One region of the Micromonospora sp. ATA51 genome, then DNA from elsewhere that is predicted to be linked to it. Evidence: riboswitches for the same ligand, from Rfam matches in the RefSeq annotation. Region 1 holds a riboswitch; the other holds the start of a gene.
The links. A riboswitch is a leader RNA that binds a small molecule or an ion and turns the genes downstream of it on or off. The one in region 1 is predicted to bind cobalamin.

Region 1 (5,029 bases):
ACCGGTCCGGGCTGGGACGCCGGATCGGCGATCTGGCGGTAACCACCCGGGCGGGATACCGCCATATCGCCGACCTGGGCCGAGTCACGGCGGACTCCCACCCGGCTCGCAGCCGGTTCTCAGGAACCGGTGCTCCACTGGAGGGACGCCGAGGAGAGGAGCCGGAGATGAGCTGGTTCAGCCGACGGCCCCGGGCCGTCGACCGGACGACCCCGACGAAGCTCGACCGCGAGGCGACCGGGGAGGACCTGGCCGCGCTGGAGGCGTTCGTGACCAGCCGGCAGGGCGTGGAGTTCTACCTGGAGCCGGAGACCACGGCGACCGACACCACGGTGGTCGCGATCGCCCACGACGGCGAGTGGATCCGCCGCCGGACCGGCTCGCCGCGCGCCGCCGGGAAGATCGCCCAGAAGCACGCCATCCCGCTGTACGAGGCGGCCCGCACCGGGTACCCGGAGCGGATGCGGGCCTGGAACCGGGCCCACCCGGAGCGCCGCGCCCGCTGACCGGCCGCCACCCGGGCGGATCAGCCGGCCAGCACTGCCTGCGCCCCGGCTCGGGTCACCCGCTGTGGCCGGAGAGGCGGCGGGGAGGTCGGCCGCGCGCGACAGGCCCTGGATCTCCCGGGCGGGCGCCGGGCTCCCCCCGCGTCGACGATCACACTTCCGCCGTCGTCGCCGATGACCGCCGCGCCGGGCCGCACGTTGCCCGGTCGGGATCGCCCGGGGAAGCCGGCACGGCCGGCGACATGTCGGAGCGTGACGGCGTCGATGGTGGCAATTCCGCACTGAGCGCTGGACGGCGGTCGAATGCTGACCGGGACACCAGCCCGTCCGCGCGGCCGCAGTGGTCCCGTCAGGGCGAACGGGTCGTCGGCGGACCGGACGGCCATGGGTGGGAAATGGTGCGGCCCAGATGTACGGCGGGGCCGGAAGTCCAACCCTCGCGCATGGACCGTGGTCATTGCGAGTGGTGGCGTCCGGTCGGCGGCGCAATTGACGTCCGTGCCCGCCGGTGGCGGTGCGGGCAGCCAGGTGCCCGCCGTTGACCCGCGGCGGGCCGGTGTGGCAGCATTCGCGGCCTGACGGCAGTGAAGGAAGCCGGTGCGATTCCGGCGCGGTCCCGCCACTGTCACCGGGGAGCGATCCCCCCTCGTGAGTCACGGCCGTGTGTCTGCGGTTGGAAGGCCGGGGGTGAGCGTCGATCCGGAAGCCAGGATACTTCGGCCGTCGGGAGTTGACCCCAGGGCGTGGACACCCGAGGAGGACCCGATGCACGGCTGCTCCGCCATCGACGATGATCGTCGCATCCGGCCGGCGCGCACCGACGCGCCGACGACCGATCACCCCGCACCGCGTTCCGGTCGCCCCCCCCGTGCGCCCGGCCCGCCGCGCCGCCGCCCGCCTGACCCGGCCCGGCGCCGCCGCTTTCCGCTGAGGTTCCCTCCCGTCCGGTCCGCCGCCGGCCGCGTCCGCGTAGCCACGCGTCGCGGGTGAGCCGGCCGGCGGGCGGCTGAACCCGCGCCCACCCCTGCCCGTCGGCGGTCGACCCGCCCCCGGGCGTCACTCTCCGGAGCTGTCCGTGCTCATCCTGCTGCTCTCCACCGCCGACACCGACCTGCTGGCCGCCCGCGCCAGCGGCGCGGACTACCGGCTGGCCAACCCCGCCCGGGTCGCCGCCGACGCCGTGCCCGCGCTGCTCGACGGCGCCGACCTGGCCGTGGTACGCCTGCTCGGTGGCCGGCAGGCGTGGCCGGACGGGCTGGCGGCCGTCCTCGCCTCCGGCGTGCCGACCGTGGTGCTCGGCGGGGAGACGCTGCCCGACGCCGAGCTGATGGCGGCCTCCACCGTGGCCGCCGGGGTGGCCACCGAAGCGCTGGCGTACCTGGTCGAGGGCGGCGCGGACAACCTGGCCCAGCTGGCCCGGTTCCTCTCCGACACGGTCCTGCTCACCGGCGAGGGCTTCGCCCCGCCCGCGCCCACCCCGCCGTACGGCATCCTCGGCGACCCCGCCCACGACGGCGGCCGGGCCACGGATGGCGACGGACGGCCCACGGTCGGGATCGTGTTCTACCGGGCGCACGCCCTGGCCGGGAACACCGCCTTCGTCGAGACCCTGGCCGACGCGGTCGCGGCGGCCGGCGGGCGCCCGCTGCCGATCTTCTGCGGCTCGCTGCGCGGGCTCACCCCCGGCGCCGGACCGCTCGACCTCTTCGCCCGCTGCGACGCGCTCGTCGTGACGGTGCTCGCCGCCGGCGGGACGGTCGCCGCCGACGCCTCCGGCGGGGGCGACGAGGACGCCTGGGACGTCGGCGCGCTCGCCGCCCTCGACGTACCGGTCATCCAGGCGCTCTGCCTGACCAGCACCCGGGAGCAGTGGGCCGCCGGCGACGCCGGACTCTCCCCGTTGGACGCCGCGATGCAGGTGGCCATCCCCGAGTTCGACGGGCGGATCATCACCGTGCCGTTCTCGTTCAAGCGGATCGACGCCGACGGGCTCTCGGTCTACGAACCCGATCCGGAGCGGGCCGCCCGGGTCGCCGGCATCGCGGTGCGCCAGGCCCGGCTGCGGCACGTGCCGAACGCCGACAAGCGGGTCGCCGTGGTGCTCAGCTCCTACCCGACGAAGCACTCCCGGGTCGGCAACGCCGTCGGCCTGGACACCCCCGCCTCGGCGGTACGGCTGCTCGCCGCCCTCGCCGACGCCGGCTACCGGCTGGGCGGCGCGCCCGTGCCCGACCACGGGGACGCGCTGATCCACGCCCTCATCGCGGCCGGCGGGCACGACGTCGAATGGCTGACCCCGGAGCAGCTCGCCGCCGCCGAGGCCCGGGTGCCCGGGGAGACCTACCGGCGCTGGTTCGACGCGGTGCCGTCCTCGCTTCGCGAACGGATGCGGGAACACTGGGGAGAGCCGCCCGGCCGGCTCTACACCGACGGCGGGGACGTCGTCCTGGCCGGGCTGCGCTTCGGCAACGTGGTGCTGCTGATCCAGCCGCCGCGCGGCTTCGGGGAGAACCCGATCGCCATCTACCACGACCCCGACCTGCCGCCCAGCCACCACTACCTGGCCGCGTACCGGTGGCTGGCCGCGCCGGTCGCCGACGGCGGCTTCGGCGCGGACGCGGTGGTGCACCTCGGCAAGCACGGCACCCTGGAATGGCTGCCCGGCAAGGGGCTCGGGCTGGCCGCCGGCTGCGCCCCCGACGCCGTCCTCGGCGACCTGCCGCTGGTGTACCCGTTCATCGTCAACGACCCCGGCGAGGGCACCCAGGCCAAGCGCCGCGCCCACGCCGTCGTCGTCGACCACCTGGTGCCGCCGATGGCGCGCGCCGAGACGTACGGGGAACTGGCCAAGCTCGAACAGCTCCTCGACGAGTACGCCACCGTGCAGGCCCTCGACCCGACCAAGGTGCCAACGGTCCAGGCGCAGATCTGGGACCTCGTGCGCGCCGCCGAGCTGCACCACGACCTGCACACCGAGCGGATGCCCGACGCCGCGGACTTCGACGACTTCGTGCTGCACCTCGACGGGTACCTCTGCGAGGTCAAGGACGTGCAGATCCGCGACGGGCTGCACGTCCTCGCCCAGGCGCCCAGCGGCGAGGCCCGGGTCAACCTGGTCCTCGCCGTGCTCCGCGCCCCGCAGGTGTGGGGTGGCGCGCGCGCCCTGCCCGGCCTGCGGCAGGCCCTCGCCGCGAGCGTCGGCCTGGACGAGCAGGCCCTGCTCGCCGCGCCCGGAACCCGGGTCGGCCTGCCCGAGGCGCTGACCGACGTGGTGGACGGCCCCGCCGCCACCGCCGCCGACGCGGTCGACCTGATCGAGGCCCTGGCCCGCCGCCTGGTCGTCGGCATGGAGACCCTCGGCTGGGACGCCGGCAAGGTCGACGCCGTCGTCCAGGAGGTCACCGGGCGGACGCTCCCCGACGCCGCCGACGTGCTGCGCTTCGCCGCCCGCGAGGTGGTGCCCCGCCTCGACCGGACCACCGACGAGATCGACCGGGTGCTCGGCGCGCTCGACGGCCGCTTCGTCCCGCCCGGCCCGTCCGGCTCGCCCACCCGCGGCCTGGTCAACGTGCTCCCCACCGGCCGGAACTTCTACTCCGTGGACCCGAAGGCGATCCCCAGCCGCAACGCCTGGGACGTCGGGGTGGCGCTCGCCGACTCGCTGCTCGCCCGGCACCTCGCCGACACCGGGGCGTACCCCCGCTCGGTCGGGCTCACCGTCTGGGGCACCAGCGCCATGCGTACCCAGGGCGACGACGTCGCCGAGATCCTCGCGCTGCTCGGCTGCCGGCCCACCTGGGACGACCGATCGCGCCGGGTCACCGGCGTCGAGGTGGTGCCGCTGGCCGAACTCGGCCGGCCCCGCGTCGACGTGACGGTCCGCATCTCCGGCTTCTTCCGGGACGCCTTCCCGCACGTCGTCGCGCTCATCGACGACGCGGTCCGGCGGGTCGCCGCGCTGGACGAGCCCGAGGACGACAACTACGTCCGGGCGCACGTCGCCGCCGACGTGGCCGAGCACGGCGACGAGCGGCGGGCCACCGCCCGGATCTTCGGCTCCAAGCCCGGGGCGTACGGGGCGGGACTGCTGCCGCTGATCGACGCCCGGAACTGGCGTACCGACGCCGACCTGGCCGAGGTGTACGCCGTCTGGGGCGGCTACGCCTACGGCCACGGGCTGGACGGGCGGGAGGCGCGCGCCGACATGGAACGCTCCTTCGCCCGGATCGCCGTCGCCGTGAAGAACCAGGACACCCGCGAACACGACATCGTCGACTCCGACGACTACTTCCAGTACCACGGCGGGATGGTGGCGACCGTCCGCCACCTCACCGGGGTCGCGCCGGCCGCGTACGTGGGGGACTCGGCGATGCCGCACGACGTGCGGACCCGCACCCTCGGTGAGGAGACCCGGCGGGTGTTCCGCGCCCGGGTGGTCAATCCGAAGTGGATCGCCGCGATGCGCCGGCACGGCTACAAGGGCGCCTTCGAGCTGGCCGCCACCGTGGACTACCTGTTCGGCT
Region 2 (5,029 bases), on a different contig from region 1:
GCGTGCCGATGGCTTTCAGGTCGGCGCCCGAGCAGAACGTGCCGCCGGCGCCCCAGAGCACGGCGACCGCCGCATCCGGGTCCGCCTCGAAGGCGCGGAACGCGTCCGCCATGGCCCGGGCGGTCGGTCCGTCGACGGCGTTCCGGGCCGCCGGCCGGTCCAGGATCACCGTGGTCACCGGCCCGTCGTGCTCCACGCGTACGCCCATCGGGTCAGCATGCCCGCCGACGACGCCGGCACGCCAGGTTTCCGCCGCGCCGTGCTGCCCCTTCAACAGGTCAGGTCAAGGCCCGCGTTCGCTACGAAGCTGATGACGTGAACGAATCGCGGGTGTCGGCCAGCCTCAGGAGCGCTCGCGCATCTCGGCGACGAATGCCCGCCAGGCGGCCAGGGTGAAGGTGAGGGCCGGGCCGGTCGGGTTCTTCGAGTCGCGGACCGCGACCAGGCCGGGGAGGTTGTCGGCGACCTCGACGCAGTTGCCGCCGTTGCCGCTGCTGCGGCTGCTCTTGCGCCACCGGGCGCCCGTCAGCTCCATGTCTCCGCCACTTCCCTGATGAGGTCGACCGACTGCCAGTGGGACAACGCCTCGCCGCGCACGTTCTCCCACGCGGCCATTATCGCCGCGATCTCATCGACGTCGCTAACCACTTGTCCCTGGAGCTGGTTGTCGAGGTAGCCGGCGAGTCGGTGGTCCGGGCAGGCCGCGATCACGAACGGACCGTTAAGGCCGGCGTATGCGCCGACCGAGGACGGCACGACGTGGACCCGGACGTGCGGTTCGGCGCAGGCGGCAACCAGCGCGTGGAGTTGCTCGCGCATCGTCTCCGGACCACCGACGGGCCGGCGGAGAACTCCCTCGTCGATCACGGCGGTGAGCTGCGGCGGGTCCTCTCGTCGGAGGATGCCCTGGCGGGCGAGCCGAGACGCGATGTGTCGGTCGATGTCGGTCCTCGGCAGCGTGCCGGCGCCGGTGAGAACAGCTCTGGCATAGGCCTCGGTCTGCAGTAGGCCCGGCAGAACGAGGGATTCAAAAGACCGCAGCGACACCGCCTCGCGCTCGATCTCCTGCCAGGGACGGAACCAAACGGGCTCACGACGTCTTGAAGTGTCCGGCCAGATGTCCCCGACGTCCCGCCCCAGCACCTTCGCCGCCGAGATCCGATGCCGGGGATGAGGGATGCGGCCCTCGCTGAGCCACCGCCCCACGGTCTTCGGGTCCACGCCCACTCGCTCGGCGAGCGATTCGGTCGTGTGCCCGGTCTCGCCGAGCGCCACCCGCAGCGCGTCGTTCACGGTCCCTCCATCGGACGTCTCAAATATCCACCGACCATATAGCTACGCGGTGTATCTGTCCGACCACCGAAGGGAGCGTGTTGGGCAGGACGGCGCGGCCGGTGGAGGCGAGGAGCCCGGCGGTCGGCGTCAGCGCTGGGGCCGCCCCGCCAACGACGTCGGGGCGGCCCCCTCGAACCACTTCGAAGGGAGCCATCCGTGCGTTTCCGGTTCTGGCGACACCAGCCCGAGAGGTCGATCCAGGTACCTCGGCAGCGGACGCCGCTGAACGAGTGGCCGAGCTGGGCGACCCGGCCCACCCAGGTCTTTCCGGCGACCGAACCGGGCCGAGCGGGCAACCTGACTCCGGCACAGCGCTGGCGGGCCGGCGGATGGCGGCGCGACGGCGGCGGGAGGTGAGCCGCCCGTCCCGTCCGCACCTGCCGATGCGTCCGCTGTGGCGGTGCCGGGCCTGTGGCGCGGAGTGGCCCTGCCAGCCGGCCCGACTGTCCCTGCTGGTCGAGTACCGCGAGGACCGGATCGCGCTGCTGGTCTACCTGGGCACCCTGATGGCCGAGGCGAGCGCGCAGTTGTCCCAGCTCAACGGCCACGCCGCGCCGGAGAATCTGGCCGAGCGATTCCTGTCCTGGGCGCGCGCCCGGTGACTGCGCCGGGCGCGGCGGGCCGGGGTGGGGGTCAGGTGCGACGGGCCAGGGTGGCGCCGAGGGCGGCGCCCACCACGCAGCCCACCCCGAGCAGTTGCGGCCAGGCCAGCAGCTCACCCAGGAGCAGTGCGCCGACCAGCGCCGCCACCGCCGGTTCCAGGCTGAGCAGCACCGCGAAGACCCGGGCCGCAGCCGGCGCAGGGCGGCCAGCTCCGCTGAGTACGGCAGCACCGACGACAGCAGCGCCACCCCGAGCCCGAGCGCGAGGACCCGGGGGCGAGCAGCTCCGCGCCGCCCGACGCCACCCCGAAGGGGAGTACGCAGAGCGCCCCCACCGCCATCCCCGCCGCCAGCCCCCGGGTGCCCGGGACGTGTCCACTCATCGCCTTGCCGAGCAGCACGTACCCGGCCCAGCCGACCGCGATCAGCGCGCAGAGCAGCAGGCCGACGGCGTCCACCCTGACCCCGCCGAGCCCGGCCAGCAGCAGCACGCCCGTGCCGGCCAGCGCTGCCCAGAGCACGTCGGTGAACCGGCGGCTGCCCAGCAGCGACACCAGCAGCGGACCGGCGAAGCCGACGGTGACCGCCACCCCGAGCGGCACCCGCTGCAGGGCGGCGTAGAAGGCGAGGTTCATCGCGGCCATGGCCACCCCGAACGCCCCGACCAGCCCGGCCGCCCGCCAGCCCAGCCGCAGCCCCGGCCGGCTGGCCGCGAGCAGGACCAGTGCGCCAAGGCCGAGCCGCAGGGTGGTGGTGCCCCCCGGGCTGGTCGCCGTGAAGAGCTGCTTGGCGACTGCCGCGCCGACCTGCGTGGAGACCATTCCGAGCAGCATCAGCAGCGGCGGCGGTACGGCCTCGGGGCCGCCGAGCGCCGCGGTGAGCCGGGCGCCGGGTGGACCGGCAGGGGGCGGGAGGCATGCGCGTACACCCGGAACACGATGGCGGTCCGGCGGTGCGGCCGCGACCGGATTTCCCGCTCCCCGGGCCGGTCCTGCCGGCCGGGGCGGGCGCTAGCATCGGCGGCGGCACGATCATGTGAGGTGCCCCGCGCGAGCGGGGAGAATCGGGAAGCCGGTGGAAATCCGGCACGGGCCCGCCGCGGTGACCGGGGAGCCACCGTCCACGCGCGTCACGCGCAGCCACTGGCCGTACGGCTGGGAAGGCGGACGGCCAGGCGTCGATCCGGGAGTCCGAAGACCGGCCTCGCGTCAGCCTGCCCGCCCCTTTCGGGCCGGGCCGAGCGCAGCGGGAGCCTGCCTTGGATCTGTACGACGTCATCCACCGCCGTCGGGACGTACGCGCCGAGTTCACCGGGGCGCCGGTGCCGGACGACTCGCTGGACCGCATCCTCACCGCGGCGCACGCCGCGCCGAGCGTCGGCCACTCCCAGCCGTGGGACTTCATCCTGGTACGCGACCCGGAGACCCGCCGCCGCTTCCACCGTCACGTGCAGGTCGAGCGGGACACCTTCGCCGCCACCCTGGACGGTTCGGCCGCCGAGCGGTTCGCCCGGATCAAGATCGACGGGGTGCTGGAGTCAACGCTCTCGGTCGTCGTCACGTACGACCCCGCGCGCGGTGGTCCGGCCGTGCTCGGCCGGCACGCCATCGCCGACGCCGGGCTCTATTCGGTCTGCCTGGCCATCCAGAACCTCTGGCTGGCCGCCACCGCCGAGGGGCTCGGCGTCGGCTGGGTCTCCTTCTACCGGGAGCCGTTCCTGGCCGAACTGTTGGGCATCCCGGCCGGCGTCCGTCCGGTCGCCTGGCTCTGCCTCGGCCCGGTCGCCCACCTCGAGACCGTTCCCGACCTGGTCCGCCACGGCTGGCGCGCCGGTCGCCCGCTCGCCGCCGCGCTGCACGCCGACCGCTGGTCCGCCTGACGCCCGCCCCGCCGCCGCCCTCAAAATCGCGCTGTCTCCGGTCGAGCGTGATCTTGAGGACGCGCGGGTGGGCGTCGGGTGGTCCGGGTATCGGAGGGGTGATTCGTCGTCGCCGCCCGGTTTGGGGCCGCTCCTGCGGGGAAGTCGGACCGAGTGCGTGAACTGATAACGAAACTCGAACAGGCCTCCGCGCTGGACCGGGTGGGCGACCGGTTGCAGCGCGCGGTCCAGACCATCCTGCGTCCACAGCGGGTTCGCGACGCGCTGCACGGCGTCTGGCTCGGGCATCCGCTGCACCCGGCGATGGTGCAGGTGCCGGTCGGCGCCTGGATCTCCGCCGCCGTGGTCGACCTGATGCCCGGGCAGCGCCGGGCCGCCACCGCGCTGGTCGGTGTCGGTACGGTCAGCGCACTGCCGGCCGCGGTGGCCGGGCTCAACGACTGGGCCAGCCTCACCCGCGACCAGCGCCGGATCGGGCTGGCGCACGCCGCCTCCAACACCATCGGGCTGGCCCTCTACACCGGCTCACTGGCCGCCCGGCTGAACGGTCGGCACGGGCTGGGCCGGGCGCTGGCCTACCTGGGGCTCTCCGCCGCGAGCACGGGGGCGTACCTGGGCGGGCACCTGGCGTACAAGCAGGGGGCGCAGACCACCCAGAGCGTCTCCGAGCTGCACCGGATCAGCGACGGCTGGCACTCCCTGGCGGACATGGCCACGCTGCCGCAGCGGCAGCTGGTCACCCGCGAGGTGGACGACGTCTCGGTGATCCTCTACCGGCACGGTGACGAGGTCACCGTGATGCTGGAACGCTGTCCGCACCAGAGCGGCCCGCTCGGCCAGGGCGAGGTGCAGGAAATCGACGGCCACGACTGCGTGGTCTGCCCGTGGCACGGCAGCACGTTCCGGCTCAACGGCGGCGAGGTCGTGCACGGGCCGTCCGCGAACGACCAGCAGATCCTGCCGACTCGGGTGGTCAACGGCGTCCTGGAGACCCGCCTGCCCTGACTGTGAGGGTGGCGGACCCCGAAGCGACGACCGCCGCCAATCGCCGGACCGCCGCCGACCGCCGGACCGCCGGACCATCGACAGGCCGCCGACCGCCACCGGTCGCCGGGGCGGTGGGGTTCGCGGGTGCCGGTCAGTCCCTGCGGTGCCGGCCGTTGGACAGCGCCCGCCCGGCGACCCGGACGACCGGCCGCCGTCGCAGGCCGAG

Region 2: it holds a riboswitch for cobalamin, as region 1 does, so the genes downstream of both, bluB (5,6-dimethylbenzimidazole synthase) here and cobN (cobaltochelatase subunit CobN) in region 1, are expected to answer to the same signal.

What each region holds. Positions count from the first base shown of each region.
Region 1 is NZ_JAEVHJ010000282.1:3,447-8,475, forward strand. It holds gene JNW87_RS29905 (MFS transporter) at 1-1, shown strand, start outside; gene JNW87_RS29910 (hypothetical protein) at 168-506, shown strand; cobalamin riboswitch at 1,094-1,223, shown strand; gene cobN (cobaltochelatase subunit CobN) at 1,582-5,029, shown strand, end outside.
Region 2 is NZ_JAEVHJ010000366.1:200-5,228, reverse strand. It holds gene JNW87_RS33140 (crotonase/enoyl-CoA hydratase family protein) at 1-208, opposite strand, end outside; gene JNW87_RS33135 (DUF397 domain-containing protein) at 344-535, opposite strand; gene JNW87_RS33130 (helix-turn-helix transcriptional regulator) at 526-1,293, opposite strand; gene JNW87_RS33125 (flavin reductase) at 1,689-1,937, shown strand; gene JNW87_RS33120 (DMT family transporter) at 2,051-2,758, opposite strand; cobalamin riboswitch at 2,959-3,158, shown strand; gene bluB (5,6-dimethylbenzimidazole synthase) at 3,196-3,816, shown strand; gene JNW87_RS33110 (Rieske 2Fe-2S domain-containing protein) at 3,970-4,821, shown strand; partial or broken gene JNW87_RS33105 (peptidoglycan-binding protein) at 4,955-5,029, opposite strand, start outside.